One region of the Lactobacillus xylocopicola genome, then DNA from elsewhere that is predicted to be linked to it. Evidence: predicted binding sites of a transcription regulator. Region 1 holds the regulator's gene; the other holds the start of a gene.
The links. Region 1 encodes Rex, which represses fermentation and respiration genes when NADH is low (regulators of the CRP and FNR family bind a similar motif). Its sites were predicted from a motif close to TTGTGAANTANTTCACAA; they were not measured.
Positions count from the first base shown of each region.

Region 2: the regulator Rex is predicted to act here: its motif matches at 4,480-4,497, upstream of R8389_RS07055 (FAD-binding protein).

Region 1 covers NZ_AP026803.1:1,124,639-1,132,776, forward strand. The annotation lists gene groL (chaperonin GroEL) at 108-1,733, opposite strand; gene groES (co-chaperone GroES) at 1,750-2,034, opposite strand; gene R8389_RS05595 (redox-sensing transcriptional repressor Rex) at 2,204-2,839, opposite strand; gene R8389_RS05600 (ABC-F family ATP-binding cassette domain-containing protein) at 3,063-4,979, shown strand; gene R8389_RS05605 (GNAT family N-acetyltransferase) at 5,375-5,779, shown strand; gene tsaD (tRNA (adenosine(37)-N6)-threonylcarbamoyltransferase complex transferase subunit TsaD) at 5,841-6,890, opposite strand; gene rimI (ribosomal protein S18-alanine N-acetyltransferase) at 6,907-7,467, opposite strand; gene tsaB (tRNA (adenosine(37)-N6)-threonylcarbamoyltransferase complex dimerization subunit type 1 TsaB) at 7,433-8,138, opposite strand, start outside.
Region 2 covers NZ_AP026803.1:1,453,658-1,461,795, forward strand. The annotation lists gene R8389_RS07045 (FAD-dependent oxidoreductase) at 1-1,379, opposite strand, end outside; gene R8389_RS07050 (LysR family transcriptional regulator) at 1,586-2,497, opposite strand; gene R8389_RS07055 (FAD-binding protein) at 2,639-4,441, opposite strand; gene R8389_RS07060 (asparaginase) at 4,558-5,481, opposite strand; gene R8389_RS07065 (TetR/AcrR family transcriptional regulator) at 5,731-6,393, shown strand; gene lepA (translation elongation factor 4) at 6,395-8,138, shown strand, end outside.

The sequences.
Region 1 (8,138 bases):
TAATATTGTTATCATATAATGTCAATAGTTTGACGGAAAGCCAGCATTTTAACTTACAAAAAAACTGCTCAAGCGAGCAGTTTTTAGCGTATATTCAGTTATATCAACTACATCATGCCAGGAGCACCTGCAGCAGCGGCAGGATCAGCAGCCGGTTTATCTTCTGGAATTTCGGCAACGACAGCTTCAGTTGTTAGCAGCAAGGCAGCAATCGAAGCGGCGTTTTGCAGAGCGGTCCGGGTAACTTTAGTTGGGTCGATGATACCGGCCTCAACCATGTTTTCCCATTCGCCATCAGCGGCATTGTAACCAACTTCTTTGGCTTGACTTTCAAGCTTGTTCAAGATGACGGAACCATCTTCACCAGCATTTTCAGCAATTTGCCGAACTGGGGCAGCCAAAGCCTTAAGTACGATATTAATCCCAGTCTGTTCATCGTCATTGTCACCCTTAAGGTCTCTAACAACACCCATCACGTTAATTAGAGCAGTACCACCACCAGCAACGTAACCTTCATCAACAGCTGCACGGGTAGAGTTCAGAGCATCTTCGATGCGGTAGCGACGTTCCTTAAGTTCAGTTTCAGTAGCAGCACCAACGTGAATAACTGCTACCCCACCAGTCAACTTAGCTAAACGTTCTTGCAGCTTCTTCTTGTCGAAGTCTGAAGTGGTTTCTTCAATTTGCTTTCTAATTGAATCTTCCCGCTCCTTAATTGCTTCATCCGAACCAGCACCATCAACAATGGTCGTTGAATCCTTGGTAATCGTGATGCGACGTGCTTGACCCAATTGGTCAAGCTTAGTGTCCTTGAGTTCAAGGCCGAGGTCTTCGGTGATAACCGTACCACCAGTTAAGGCAGCAATATCTTGCAGTTGTTCCTTGCGCCGGTCGCCAAAACCTGGAGCCTTAACGGCAACGACGTTGAAAGTACCACGAATCTTGTTCAAAACTAAAGTAGGCAGTGCTTCGCCCGACACATCATCAGCAATAATAAGCAGTGACTTACCTTGTTGAACGATCTCTTGCAAAAGTGGCAAGATGTCTTGGATATTAGAAATCTTCTTGTCGGTAATTAAGACGTAAGGACTTTCTAAGTCAGCTTCCATCTTATCGTTGTCGGTTACCATGTATTGTGACAGGTAGCCGCGGTCAAACTGCATTCCTTCAACCACTGACAATTCAGTTTCGATTCCCCGTGAGTCCTCAATGGTAATAACGCCGTCATTACCCACCTTTTCCATGGCATCAGCGATTAGGTCACCGACTTCCTTGGAAGCTGAGGAAACGGAAGCAACTTGGGCAATTTGATCCTTTGAAGAAACCGTGTGGCTAATTTTGTGTAATTCGTCCACAACTGCTTTAGTGGCCTTCTCAATTCCGCGCCGCACGCCAACTGGGTTGGCACCGGCAGTTACGTTCTTCATCCCTTCGCGCACGATTGCTTGGGTCAAAACAACAGCAGTCGTAGTACCGTCACCGGCAATATCGTTAGTCTTCTGAGCTGCTTCAGCCACCAGCTTAGCACCCATATTCTCATAGTGGTCTTTCAGTTCAATCGCCTTGGCAATCGTTACACCATCGTTAGTAATATCCGGGTTACCATAAGATTGCTCCAAGACAACGTTTCTACCCTTAGGGCCAATCGTAGCCTTAACGGTATTTGCCAACTGGTCAACACCCTTTAATAAAGAACGTCTTGCTTTTTCTGAAAATTTAATATCTTTTGCCATTTTATCCGCTCCCTAACTACTTAACAATTGCTAAAATATCTTTTTCGTGCAGGACCAGGTACTTCTCGCCCTCGTACTTGACATCAGTACCTGAGTACTTATCATACAGGACGACGTCCCCTGTCTTCACCGTCATTGGAATCTTGTTGCCATTCTCAGCATAAGTTCCCTCACCAACCGCGACAATTTCGCCTTCAGTTGGTTTTTGTTTAGCATTCGAAGCAAGGACGATTCCGCCTACAGTCTTTTCTTCTTCCTCTTTAACTTTAACGATCACGCGATCACCTATTGGTTGTAACACGTTTGTCCCTCCTATTAGTAAAAATCTTTTTAATTGTTAGCACTCATATTCATCAAGTGCTAACTTACAATTAAGATAATAACCTTTTTTCAGATAAAATGCAAGAAAAAATTAGCACTTTTTCAGTTAAAGTGCTAATTATTCTTAACTCTTATCCGCAGGCTGTTGCTTACTTGGGTTTATCGGCGTCAAGAAAGTAAATCAAGGTCTGTAATTCCGTCGCTAAGTCAACGTTCTGGACCCTGATCCCACTTGGAGCTGAGAGTCGAATTGGGGTGAAGTTCATGATCCCCCTAATTCCAGCTTCGACCATATCGTCTGCCGTCTGTTGGGCAGTGGTCGATGGCACCGTCAAAATCGCAATTGTAATCTGTTGGTCGCTCAACTGTTGCTTCAATTCGCTCATACCGTATACCGGCACCCCGCTTAGGATTTTACCGGTAATCTTGGGATCAATATCGAAGGCACAAGAAATCCGAATATTGTTACTACGCTTGAAGTTATAGTTGAGCAGTGCATGTCCCAAATTACCAACGCCGACCAGGGCCACATTGGTCAATGTATCCTGATTTAGAATCTTTTTAAAAAAGGAAAGCAAATTTTTGACATCGTAACCATAACCGCGTTTGCCCAGCGCGCCAAAATAAGAAAAGTCGCGTCTAATCGAAGCACTATCAACCTGAACTGCTTCCGAGAGTTCAGTTGAAGAAACTTTATCTTTGCCCGCTTCGTTTAAGATAATTAAATAGCGATAGTACAGCGGCAAGCGCTTAGCTGTCGCCGTGGGTATTTTTATTTTTTCCATTTTTTAAAAGAGCCTCCAACTTAAATATTGCCTGAGCCTTCTTCTTGTGAATTGCTCATCAATTAGTATTATTTTACCCGTAACGTTACGCTATTTGCAAATATTTTTTTCACAATCTTGCAAACACTGTCAACGAGGGCTACTTTCAACTTTCTTTGCTTAATAGTAAGAGGCCCACTGTAAGTTCTTTTCGTATGCTAAAATAGTTTCTAGGTGAAAAAATATGATCATTGCACAAGGACACGATTTAGAAAAACAATTTGGGGCGAACACCCTATTTCAGCATGTTAACTTTTCAATTGCTGACCAGGCCAGAATTGGCTTAGTTGGGCCTAACGGTGTTGGCAAAACAACTTTACTCAAAATTATGACGGGCGAGGAAGAGGCTAGTCGGGGCGAATTTACTGTCAATAAGGCCGTCGAGGTCGGTTACCTTGCCCAAGAAAACGGACTAGCTGAAGATAAGACTATCTGGGACGAGCTGGTCGAGGTCTTTGCTGCGCTCATTAAGATGGAGCAACAGTTGCACGCTTTGCAGGCAGAAATTACCGCCCAACCTCATAATCCAGAACTATTAAAGCAATATGACCAGTTGCAGTTCGATTTTGAGCAAAAAGGGGGCTACACTTACCAGGCTGACATCAAAAGTATTTTGAATGGTTTTAACTTTCCTGAGGCGACTTGGTCCAAGGTCATTGCTAATCTATCTGGCGGTGAAAAGACGCGGCTTGCTTTTGTAAAGCTGCTCCTGCGTAAACCACCTCTGCTCCTACTCGATGAACCGACTAACTACCTTGACCTCGATACTTTGGACTGGCTGGAAGGCTACCTAAAAAACTATCCTGGGGCAATCCTAGTTGTGTCGCACGACCAATACTTCCTAGACCACTTAGCTACCCAGATTTTCGAGTTACAATTTGGCCAATTAACTGTGTTCAAGGGCAATTACACTAACTATGTACAAGAGCGCGAATTGCGCGACCACCAGCAGGAAGAAGCCTTCGAGAAACAGCAAGAAAAAATTAAGAAGGACGAAGAATTTATTCAGAAAAACATCGTCCGGGCCAAAACAACTAAACGGGCTCAAAGCCGCCGTAAACAGCTCGAAAAGCTCAAGCGAATTAATCCGCCCAAGCACAAGACCAAGGTGCGAATGACCTTCAAGGCTGACCGACCTTCCGGTAAGGAAGTCTTGATTTTGCGTAATTTGGCGATTGGCTACCCCACTAAGACCATGGTTGAGGATATTTCTTTACAAATTAATCAAGGAGATCGCGTAGCCGTGATTGGCGCTAATGGGATTGGCAAGTCCACCTTGCTCAAGACTATTATGCGGGAACTGCAAGCTAAGGCTGGTTCAATCAAGTACGGAGCAGCTCTCGATACCGGCTATTACGACCAAGAACTCCAACTGCTCGACCCTAGCCAAACCGTCTTGAATACCATTTGGGACCGCCACAAGACCATGCCAGAACGGGATGTGCGCTCGATTTTGGCTAGTTTCTTGTTTACCGCCAAGGATATTGATAAGACGGTCAGCCAACTTTCAGGTGGGCAAAAGGCTAGGTTAACTTTGACGGTTTTGGCATTAGAACATAATAACTTCCTACTAATGGATGAGCCAACCAACCACTTGGATCTAGAGGCTAAAGAGGTTTTGGAACAGGCCCTCCAGGACTTTGACGGCACTCTCTTGTTTGTGTCTCATGACCGCTACTTTATTAACCAGCTAGCCAACAAAATTGTCGAGGTTAAAGATGGCCAGGCTCAACTCTACAACGGTAACTATAACTATTATTTAGCAGAAAAAGCCAAGCAAGATAACCAAAGTGCTGCAGTCGTAGCAGCCACCAGCAGTAGTCAAATTGATGACAAGCCAACTAAGTTGTCTTATCAAGAGCAGAAACAACGTGACTCCCAGCAGCGTAAACTACAGCGCCAGGTTGAAGAAGTTGAAGACCGGATTGATCAACTGGAACACCAGCAAGAAGAGCTGCAGACGCAAATGGCGGATCCCGAGATTGCAACTAACTTCGACCGTCTGGGACCGCTCCAAGACCAGCTGACGGCGATTGAAAAAGACCTGGCCCAAGCCAACAGTGCCTGGGAAACAGCTCTGACCGAGCTAGATGAATTTTAATTAAGTTAAAAAAGCTTTGGACTACGACCTAATCCAAAGCTTTTTTGCCGCTTGCCTTGGTATTCAGGCGGCTGCAAAATTATCATAATTCAACGTTGGCATGAAGCAGACTAATTAAGTGTTCGAGGCTATATGGCTCTAATAACTGGCCAATCGTTATAGTCTATTGCCTGACCGTATCTCTAACATTTACTTCCACCATTTTTCTTGTATTTTTTGCACTTTGTCGTGGCACTTAACCCTAGTTAGTACATCCCCAAAACCATTTTTTATTAAGACTTATTGTGCTAAAATTTACATTAGCAAAAATATCCTAATAGACCAACAATGGGTGCAAACTTATGGGAAAATTACGTTCTACTCTTTAATTTAACCTTAAATTAAGGAGGACACTAATGGAATACAATACCAGTAAAAACATCGACTTAGACCAACTAATTAAGTTATATACCAGCGTAGGTTGGACTGCATACACGCAAAGCCCAGAAAATTTATCTGCGGCAGTAGCCAATTCGTTAACTGTCATCACGGCAATTGACGCTGGGCAGCTAGTAGGACTCATTCGCCTTGTTGGTGATGGTCTCTCCATCATCTACGTGCAAGACTTACTAGTCCAACCAACTTACCAGCGACGCGGTATTGGCACCCAGCTACTTAACTTGGCCATAAACCAATATCGGTCTGTCCGTCAAAAAGTATTACTAACTGAAGAAGCGGCTGAGACGCGTGCGTTTTATGAAAAATGCGGTTTTAGTTCCTGTGACCGGGGTAACTTGGTCGCCTTTTACCGCGAGTTTTAAGAAAAAAACCAATTTTGGGGGTCACATCATAATGTGAACTTCAAAATTGGCTTTTTTATGTTTAAGTTAGCATTGACTGGGCATAAGGTAGCTCCAGCGATGGATTCGCATTTAGGGTTAGGTCGGCAAACTCACCTGCTTGATACAGGTTATAAGCAGCTGCCCCAATCATCGCCGCATTATCGCCGCACAACTTCAGGGGAGGCAAGATAACCTTGGGCTTCAGCTCCTCCCTAAAGTTGTCAATCTCCTGGCTCATGCGGTCGCGCAGCCCGCGATTAGCTGCAACTCCCCCGCCCATAATAAAAGTGCGCGGTTGGTAAGCTTTAATTGCCCGCAACGTTTTGGTCACCAAGACTTCAACCACGGCTGCCTGAAAGCTTGCTGCTAAATCATACTTGTCTAAACTCTGATGAATCTGGTCAGCGTGATGGCAGGTATTGATAAAGGCACTCTTAAGTCCTGAAAAAGAAAAGTCATAATTGTCATCTTCCATCATCGCCCGGGGAAAGTTGAAAGTATCTTTGCCCTGGTGGGCCCACTCGTCGATGGTCTTTCCAGCCGGGTAATTGACTCCTAGCACGCGACCAATCTTATCGTAGGCTTCTCCCGCAGCATCATCACGGGTATCGCCAATGATTTCCAAATGGGTCGGATCTTTCAGTAAGACAATTTCGGTGTGCCCACCGGAAACTTGCAGGGCTAATGCGGGATAGTCAATTTCGGCGGTTAACTGAGCGGCCATAATATGACCCATAATGTGGTCGACGCCAATTAGTGGAATACCCGTTGCCATTGCTGCCGCCTTGGCTGCACTAACACCGATCAGGAGGGCGCCAACTAGGCCAGGACCACTGGTCACAGCAATAGCATCAATCTCTGACCAATCTACACCAGCTTCAGCTAGAGCTTCACGAGTGATTTGGCTGATAACTTCAATGTGGTGCCGACTCGCAACTTCTGGTACAACACCGCCAAAGCGTTGATGGCTCTTTATTTGGGTGGCCACAATCAGGCTTTCCACTTTGCGACCGTTCTTGACTACAGCAGTGGAGGTCTCATCACAAGAACTTTCATATGCCAAAATACGGACATCTTTTTTATTATCCAAAACTAATCCCCTTCTTCTAATCTAGCCTTAACACCATCTTCAAGCCATCTTGCTGAACATCTTGATAGTAATTTGGTCGCACAAATTTAACGGTAAAACCAAATTCCTCATATAATCGCCGCGCAATCGCGTTATCAGCCCGAACTTCTAAACTAACCCGTTGACAGCTCCACTGCTGGGCTAATTGAATTAGTCTTTCTAATAAGCAGCTCCCCAGACCTTGCCCTTGCCAATCAGGGTCAACTGCCAGATTGGTAATATGGGCTTCGGCACTGCCCCACCGAATACCAGCCAAAGCAACCAGGGTGGCAGCTTCGTACACAACCAAATAAAGTGAACTTTTTTGCCGTAATTCGCTTTGTAAAGTCGCTCGGCTCCATGGCACTCGACCATTATAGACCCGCTTTTCAAGTAGCAGCAAAGCCGGAATATCTCCACTTTTTGCCTGCTGCACCTGCATTGAATGATTGCTCACGCTCAACCCAAGGGGCTTAAAGGTCTGGTCAATGGGAGGCCGGTGCTGCCTAAATTGCACCACCTGCTCAAACTTCTTCCACATAATCCTTGTCGGGACCATACGGTTGCCCTGTCTTGTGGTGCCAATCAACTTCTGCTTGAGTTCGCCGCAGATATTGGGGCAATAAGCGGTCCGGATCAACTGGTTGGGCAGTAAGGGCCAACTTCCCAATTAAACCAGCATGGATCAAGTTCTGGTCATCACTACCATACCTAAAAGGAAGGCCCAGTTGCTTAATCTGTCCCTCCTGCTTTTTAAAACCAGAACCGATGAAAATTACCTGTTTTATTCTTTCGGTATTTACATACCGACCGATAGCTTCTAATAAAGTAGTAATGTGGTAATGGCCGTCGGCAATTACCCTGCTTGGCTGGCCTTTGCCGTTGACATAGGCACCTGCAAAGTAGTTGTCATTGCGGGCATCAATCCCCGTCACAATTAAGGTATCTTCATCTGGGCAACTCGCTGCTAAGGCAGCTAAAGTTGAAATCCCGACCACTTCTTTACCCAAAATGCTGGCAAACAACTTAACTGTGGTCACACCAATTCTTAACCCAGTATAGGAGCCCGGACCAATCGCTACGGCGAAGCGATCAATCTCACTTAATTTAAGCTGCTGATCAGTCAAGATTTGGTTAATTAACGGATCCAAGTGTTCACTATGGTTATGCCGGTCTGGTTCACCCTTTTCAACCAAAATGGTCTGATCCTCATTTAACGCAACACTCAGG
Region 2 (8,138 bases), 330 kb from region 1:
CTGGCATTACCGGCCGCATATAGGTGCGGAATCGGCTTACCCATCTTGTCGATAACCTCCATTTGAGGGTTGATTCGCAGACCATCAAGTGTAGCTAAGAGCCGGCCACCCATGAGGACGCCATAGTAAGGACCATGTTCTACCGGAAATAGTCTGAACTTTTCCTTGCCAAAATCAGTATCTTCGCCCTGCTGGCACAATTCGTTATAGCGGGCAATCGTCTTAACCAGGTTATCCTGCGGTAGATTCAGCTTTTCAGCTAATTCTTCAATGGTGTCGGCCTTCTGTACCATACCATCGTCAATCCGGCGCTGGATCTCTTCCTTATTCCCCTCAGTATCGTAAATTCCAGGGAACCCGAGGCGAGCACACCCCTGGGTATCAAACTGTGCCAGATGATCCATCGTCTCTGCCGACCAAATCTGTGCTTCCAGGTAACCCGGCTGCTTGGACATCGCATTAATGTCGAATTGGTAAGGAACACTTTCATTACCAAAGCGCTCACCGTTGAGGTTGACCTTAAGTAGCGGATAAGCACCTAGCCAGAAGTAACCTGGCCCCTTGAAGTCAATCACATAATGCTCTTCAGCATTAGTGCCGACCGGAACCGCGCCGCGATCAAAAATGATCTCGGCTGGTTCTTCATCGCGGGCAGCGCCCACCTTGAGACCGGCCAAGATTCCTGATCCATCGTCGCGGGGACTGTCTGAATAGACATTCTTCTTGTAGCCGAGCGGATCCCACTTCTTCATCAATTCAGTGTTGGCCCCATAACCACCAGTACAGATAATGACTCCCTTAGTCGCCTGGTACTCAGTCTTTTCGCCGCTGGCCCGGTCGCTGGTGATAACACCTGTGACTGTACCGCTGTTATCAGTTACAAGCTCTTCTAGCTTGGTGTTGTACTTAAGCGTCACGCCCAGCTCCTTAACCTTGTCGAGTATCCACTCACCGTAATGCGCCCAGCCACCTTCAGGCGTTGCAATTGCTAATTCCGTGTTAAAGGCAGTGTTGACAATTGTTTCATAATGAGCATCTTCCTGCGGTCTAAGGATACCGCCGTTAGGCTTTAAAATATTGTCTTCAAGCCAGTTAGCTGTTTCATCAGCATGGTTAGCCCAAGTCCAGAGCAAGCGTTCATCTACATTATCTTGATAGAACAGCGTTAAGAAGTTGATTAACTTTGACTTGTCAACCTTAATTCCTGCTCTTCTTTGCGCATTACTGTCTAATGCCGCAAAGAATGACCGAAACAGGTACTGCGAACTGTCTGACTTATCAATCAGTAAGACCTTAGCACCCTTTTCGGCAGCCGCACAAGCAGCCATCGCACCAGAGTTACTAGCACCAGCAATAATCACGTCATAAATATTTTCCATTTCCATCCCTCACTTTTTTTGAAGCAAATCTTTTAATCGCTTTCATAATACTATTGATCAAGTGAAAGGCTGCACCAATTTTAGAATTGAGGATTACCAAATGGAATGCTCGCCGTTGTGCAAAAAAGTGCTCACTAAAAAATGCTTGTAATATCAACCTTTTCGTGATGATTACAAGCATCTTTAAAGCAAGCTAAGTTTGTGCATTACTTATTATTATTTTCGTTAGTGTATTCTGCAATTGCCTTTTTCATGGTAGTAACTACTTCTTCTATCACAGATTCATTGGTAAAGGATTCCATATAAGCAATTCCATATGGCGAAATATCCTTGTAGTCAATTGGAACGTAAGAAATACCGGTGGTTTGATAATCAGCAATAAAGTTAGGTAGGATACCGTAGCCCCAGCCGCCCTTAACGTAAATTCCCATTGACAGGTAATCCTGCACAAATTTGATATGATCCATGCCCATATTATTAATCAAGAGATGTTGATACTTCATCTGCACATTGAGTGAACTATTAGGATCAAGTAAAAAAATGTCTATCTGCTCTAAATCTTTTAAAGAAATTTGATTTTTTTGAGCTAATGGCGAATCATCTGGGCAAGCCAAGACAAATTTACCTTGAATTAACGGTCTAAACTTTACATCCTCAACCACATTAACATCATCTTGGGCAATGGCACACAAGTCTACATGATGATTGAGCAGTTCACCCAGCGAATTATTGAGTACAAAGACAAATTGCACATTTAAGTTGCTACCATTTGCGCGCAACTTACGCAAAAACAGGGGCAATAACTTTTGTTCTAACGGTGTATCAGTGACCCCTATGCGCAGAAGCGTTTCTGGATCATTACGCTTGCTTTGCAAATACGAAACTGTATAGTCCATATCATCAACAACATTGCGCGCCACGCGGTAGAAATACTTACCTGCATTAGTCAGCGAAATCCGGTGATGGGCCCGGTTAAGGAGGGGTACACCGATAGTATTTTCCAAATCTTTAATATTTTTTGAAACGGCTGATTGCGAAAAATTCAAGCGTTCGGCCGCAATCGTAAAGCTTGAATTGTCCACCGCCTTGATGAAACAACGTAATTGAGTAAAATTCATTTTTTCTTCCAATCAACTTAAAACTAACCTGAATTGTATACCAGGTAACGCTGCTTTACCATAAAAACCACTAGATTAACCTATGAATATACATAAAAAAAGATTATTGTTTGAAATAACCCTTTTTGCACTATTCTACTACTAGTTAATCTTACTCAGGGCATCATTAACCGCATCCTTTAAGCCGCGACTGGTACTGGAAGCTCCAGAAACAGCGTCAACATCAACCTTATTCTGCTTAACCATTTCAGCGGGCAGAGTTTTTACGGCTTTTAGACCATAGTCGGCTGACTCATCCTGCTTTAGCACCTCAATATTAGTAAGCCGCTTCTGTTCACCAACAGTGACCCGGACAACAAGCTCATCACCCATACCGGTCGTCGACCGGCCAATGTACTGATTCTTGGCAGTTGGATAGTCTTCTTGCTTAAGATCTGAATCCAGGTACCTTGCCTGAGCAGACCCTCCACTAACAGCATCAACAGTGATGTCATCCTTGAGGCGAGCAGCTTCTACACCAGCAATTTTGCCCCAAATCAGACATTCAGCCAGGTTACCCCCGCCTTGGTATTGGTTAGCACAGAGACCACCCAATTCACCCGCCGAATACAGGTGCGGAATCGGCTCGCCCTTAGTATTTAGAACTTCTGCACGGGTGTTGCGTTTAGGACCACCCTGGGTATTGAGCATGGTCTGTTCCATTTGAACCGCGTAGACTGGCTTGCCAGCTAGTGCCTTCATCGTTGCCGGTGCCCGGTGGAACTCTGTATCATCTTGCGCTTCGGCTGCTTGGTTGAAGCGCTTCAACGTAGCTGCAAGTGTTTGCGCTTCAACCCCAATCTTGTCCGCCAACTCTTCGATCGAGTCAGCCTTCAGCACGTGTTCCGTGTATGGCTTGTAATCGCCAATAATATCATCGGCATCCAGTTCTCGTTTCTTATTTTCATCAAAAATTAAATATGGATGTTCCTGATTTAGCGGCACCTTCCACAAACCGTGGTTTTTAATATGGCCATGGCGGTTTTCTTCAGCTTCATTAAAGTACCTGGTGCCATCGTCACCAATCACAAAGGAGCTACCTTGTGCAACAACGTCATTTTGTTCGCCAAGCATTAAGCGCCCGCGCTCGCCGGCGGGCACGGCAAAGGCCATGCCGTGCAGGAGACCTAGGCTCTCGTAGTTAGCCATATGCCACAGGTCGGCACCGGCTGCTTGAGCCATCGTAATCCCCATCCCTTGGTTGTACAACGTACCCAGTGGTGCCACCCGTTTAGCCCCTAAGAAATCTTCAATCATGCGCTGGTTATTCTCAAAGCCGCCAGTTGCCAGCACGACACCATTCTTAGCCTGGACTTTAAGCTGCTTACCCGTACGGTCAATAACCACCCCTTCAATCCTACCTGTTTCCGGATTCTGAATTAGCTCTTGTGCCGGGGTATTGTATAAGACCGTGATTTTAGCTTTACGCTTGAGGACTTGCGTTTTCAGATTTTGCCATAAAGAGGCATCAAATAAGTTCTCCACAACAGTTGTATAGTCGTAAGAATGGACTCCTGGGAACTCTGGATACTCTTCATACGAATTCTTCAGAAACGGGGCAAATTGGCGGGCGCGGCAAGGCTTAACCTCAAGATACTTTTCAACGTACTCTGGCATGTCAACCATGCCCTGAACAAAGGTATCTATCATCTCTTCGTCAAGTTCCATTGGCGCAGTCAATTTTTCATAATATTTTTTCGTTTCGGCAAAGTCCTTACCCGTCCCGATTAACTGAGCAGAGTAGCGGGTATTGCCTCCCTCATGACCTTCTGGGGCCGAATCGACCAATAACACTTTAGCACCGGCATCAGCAGCAAATCTTGCCGCAGTTGCACCAGCTCCCCCAAAGCCCAACACAACTACATCGTAATTAGCATCCCAAGCAATATTTTTTTGATCAGTCATCACTTTGTCTCCTTTTGTAATCGGTTGCATCAGCATATATGTTAAGTTTATCACATATTGACTTAGAAAACTATCCTAACTAAAAAATCGTCCACTATTTATAGTGCAAACGATTCTTAACTGTTTAGGTATTTTTTGAGTTGACGGCCAGTGAGTCCAGCACTCAAGCCGACCAGTAACTTAATCCGCGCCTTGGGACCAGTTAAACCGCGGCAGTAGATAATACCCATCTGTGCCAGGTTAACTCCCCCGCCCTCATAATCATAGACCGGTTCCGCAATACCGTTGAAACAGCGTGAAACTAGAACAAGGGGGATGCCATGGTCAATTAGGGACTGTAAAGCACCTAGCGTTTGCGGCGGCATGTTACCGGCCCCCAGTGCCTCGATCACAATTCCTTTAGTCTGAGGACGGTCCAATGCTTGTAATAGTTCAGGACCCATGCCTGCGTATGCCTTAACTAAAAAGACACCTGGTAACACTCGGTCAATCGGCAAATGCTCCTGCGGATTGATGGTTTGCACATAATTAACGTGCCCGTCAGAGACAATCCCAATCGGCCCAAAAGTAGGTGTACGAAAGGTAGCGACATTGGTCGTATGAGTCTTGGTCACATAACGAGCCGAGTGAATCTCGTCGTTCATCACCACCACTACGCCCTTACCAAGCGAATCTGGCGCACTTGCAACCGCAACTGCTTGGCGAAAATTATAGATTCCATCGCTGCCAACTTCATTAGAGGAGCGCATCGCGCCCGTCACTACCACGGGCAGCTGACTGGAAATGGTAAGGTCCAAAAAAATGGCCGTTTCTTCCAGCGTATCTGTGCCGTGTGTGACCACTGCACCATCAAACCCTGCTGCCTCAGCCCGCCTGATCCTGAGCGACAAGTCCAACATCCGCTCTGGTGTCATATGGGGCGAGGGCAAGTTGAAGATTTCTTCTGTCACTAGTTCAACTTTACCGCTAGCTGCTAATGAGACAGTTGCAAGCGGGTTCTGGGCATTGGGCCTGATTTTACCCGTTTCATCCTCTGACATCGAAATAGTCCCACCGGTATGCAAGATTAAAATTTTTTTAGTCACAATTTTCAACTCCTAGAAGCAAGATTACTAACCCAATTTTAGCACTTAAGTTAGGCCTAATAAAAAATTCTGCTATCCCCAAGTTATTGTTATTATTCTAAGTCCGCCAGTTTATTAGCCAGCTCGTAAGAGCTTTTTCTTGCTAAAAAGTTGATTCATTTGTAAAATGACCAATGGTCATTATTGAAAATAACGGAGGCTTATATGCATACATTAACACCTACGGCAAGAAAAGCTAAAAAACAGTTGATTGCTACCGCAGCGGGTAGGCTATTTCACGAACACGATTTTTATGAGCTTTCAATGGCTCAGATTGCACATGCAGCTGGCGTAGCCAAGGGAACATTATTTAACTACTTTAAAACCAAAGAGAATATTTTTATGTACTTGCTCTTGGCAGGTTACCAAGACTTCTTGCAGGCTGCTTTAAACAGCTGGCAGTCACAACCGGAATTATCCACCTGGGAAGACCTGGTTGAGTTTTTATTACAACAAAATCACTTGTTAATTCACAAGCAAGCCGACTTAGTACGCCTTAATGCCCTCCGTGCGCCAATTTTAGAAGCTGCAGCTGACCGGGAAGAAACGCTAGCCGAGCGCCAAAAACTCTACCAGATTAACCAGACACTGGGACAGGCAATTGCTGACCGTATTCCTCGCCTTTCAGTCAAGCAGGCGAGCCATCTATTTGTAATTCAGAGTGCCATCATCAGTGGTCTAATCAACATGATGAAGTTAGATGAGTTTCACCATGACCACTTGCCAGTAAATTTCACAGGCTTTCAAATTGACTTAGAAGCCGAAGCCAAGCAAATACTAAAGTTCTACTTACAAGGTTTACAAAAGGAAATAGAGGTAGATAAATAATATGAAGCGCGAGAATATCCGGAACTTTGCTATTATTGCACATATTGATCACGGTAAGTCCACCCTAGCTGACCGCATCATGGAGCAGACTAAAACCGTCAGTGAACGCGAGCTTAGTGCCCAACTACTAGACAGTATGGCAGTCGAGCAAACACATGGTGTTACCGTCAAAGCTCGCTCGGTACGAAATTTTTATCATGGTGCTGATGGCCAAGAATATGAATATAACCTGATTGATACACCTGGGCACGTTGATTTTTCTGATGAAGTGGCCAAAAGCTTGGCTGCCAGTGATGGCGCCATCTTATTGGTAGATGCAACCCAGGGCGTTCAGGCTCAGACAATTGCCAATCTGCGGCTCGCTATCAAATACAACTTGAAGATTATTCCGGTAATTAACAAAATTGATAATGTTGCAGCAGACATTGCAGCAACAGAAAAACAGCTTCGCAAGCTGCGACCTGAATTTGCAAGTAGACCTATCTTAAAGATTTCTGCCAAAACCGGACAAAATGTCCACCAAGTCCTTGAAGCCATCTACCAAGAAATTCCTGCCCCAACGGGCGAACCGACTGCTGCTCTTAAAGCTCTAGTCTTTGATTCCCAATACGACCCATATCAGGGAATTATCGCGGACATTCGCGTCTTTGATGGTCACTTGCAGACTAAGCAAAAGTTACAACTAATGGGCCATGATAGCTCATTTACGGCCCAGTCTATCGGGATTTTCAACCCAGATATGAAAGCAGTCCCAACACTAACAACCGGTGAAGTTGGCTATCTGGTAACTGGCCTCAAAGACGTTCAGGCCCTGCAGGTCGGTGAAACCATAACTACTACCGCGCATCCTGCAACTACCGCAATTCCCAACTTTAAGCCCGCACAATCAATGGTCTATGCGGGACTTTTTCCAAAGGGGGAGACGAGTTATGAGGAACTTAAGCAGGCAATCAGCAAGCTTGCTCTCAATGATACTTCGTTTCACTATAAACCGGAACAGTCTGAAGCACTTGACGCTGGCTTTCGTTGCGGCTTTTTGGGCATTTTCCACTTGCAAATTATCAAAGAAAGGCTGCGTACCGAATATCATGTTGAAGTCTTAACAACCGCACCCAACGCTACATACCAGGTCTACCTTAAAAATCAGCAACCACAGGGTGAATACTTAACCATTACCAACCCGGTGGAGTTTCCCGACTTCGCTATAATCGATCACGTGTGCGAGTCCTTCGTCAAAGCCATTATTACCACTCCCAACACCTATCTCAGTGCAGTCATGAAACTTTGTGAGGAACATTATGGCGAATTACTCGACATTGATAATCAGCAAGACTTGGTTACTCTTACCTACAAATTACCTGTTTCTGAAATTGCCTACAACTTCTTTAACAGTCTAAAGTCACTCACACACGGTTACGCGACTCTCGACACCGAATTCCTCGACTATGAGCCCGTTGATATTGTCAAAATCCAGACGCAAATCAACTATGCGCCGGTCGATGCCTTAGATATCCTAGTACCGCGTCAACAAGCAGACCAAATTGCACATAAGTTAGTGGAAAAGTTAAAATATGCCATCCCGCGCCGGTTATATCCTATGCCCGTTCAAGCAATTATTGAAAATAAGGTTATTGCCCGAGTTGATGTTCCTCCATTGCGTAAAAACGCTGCAGTTAACGGTGAACAGCGTAGTATTTCGAAAAAGCAACAATTGTTGCGCCGTCAGAGCCTCAATAAGCGCCAGG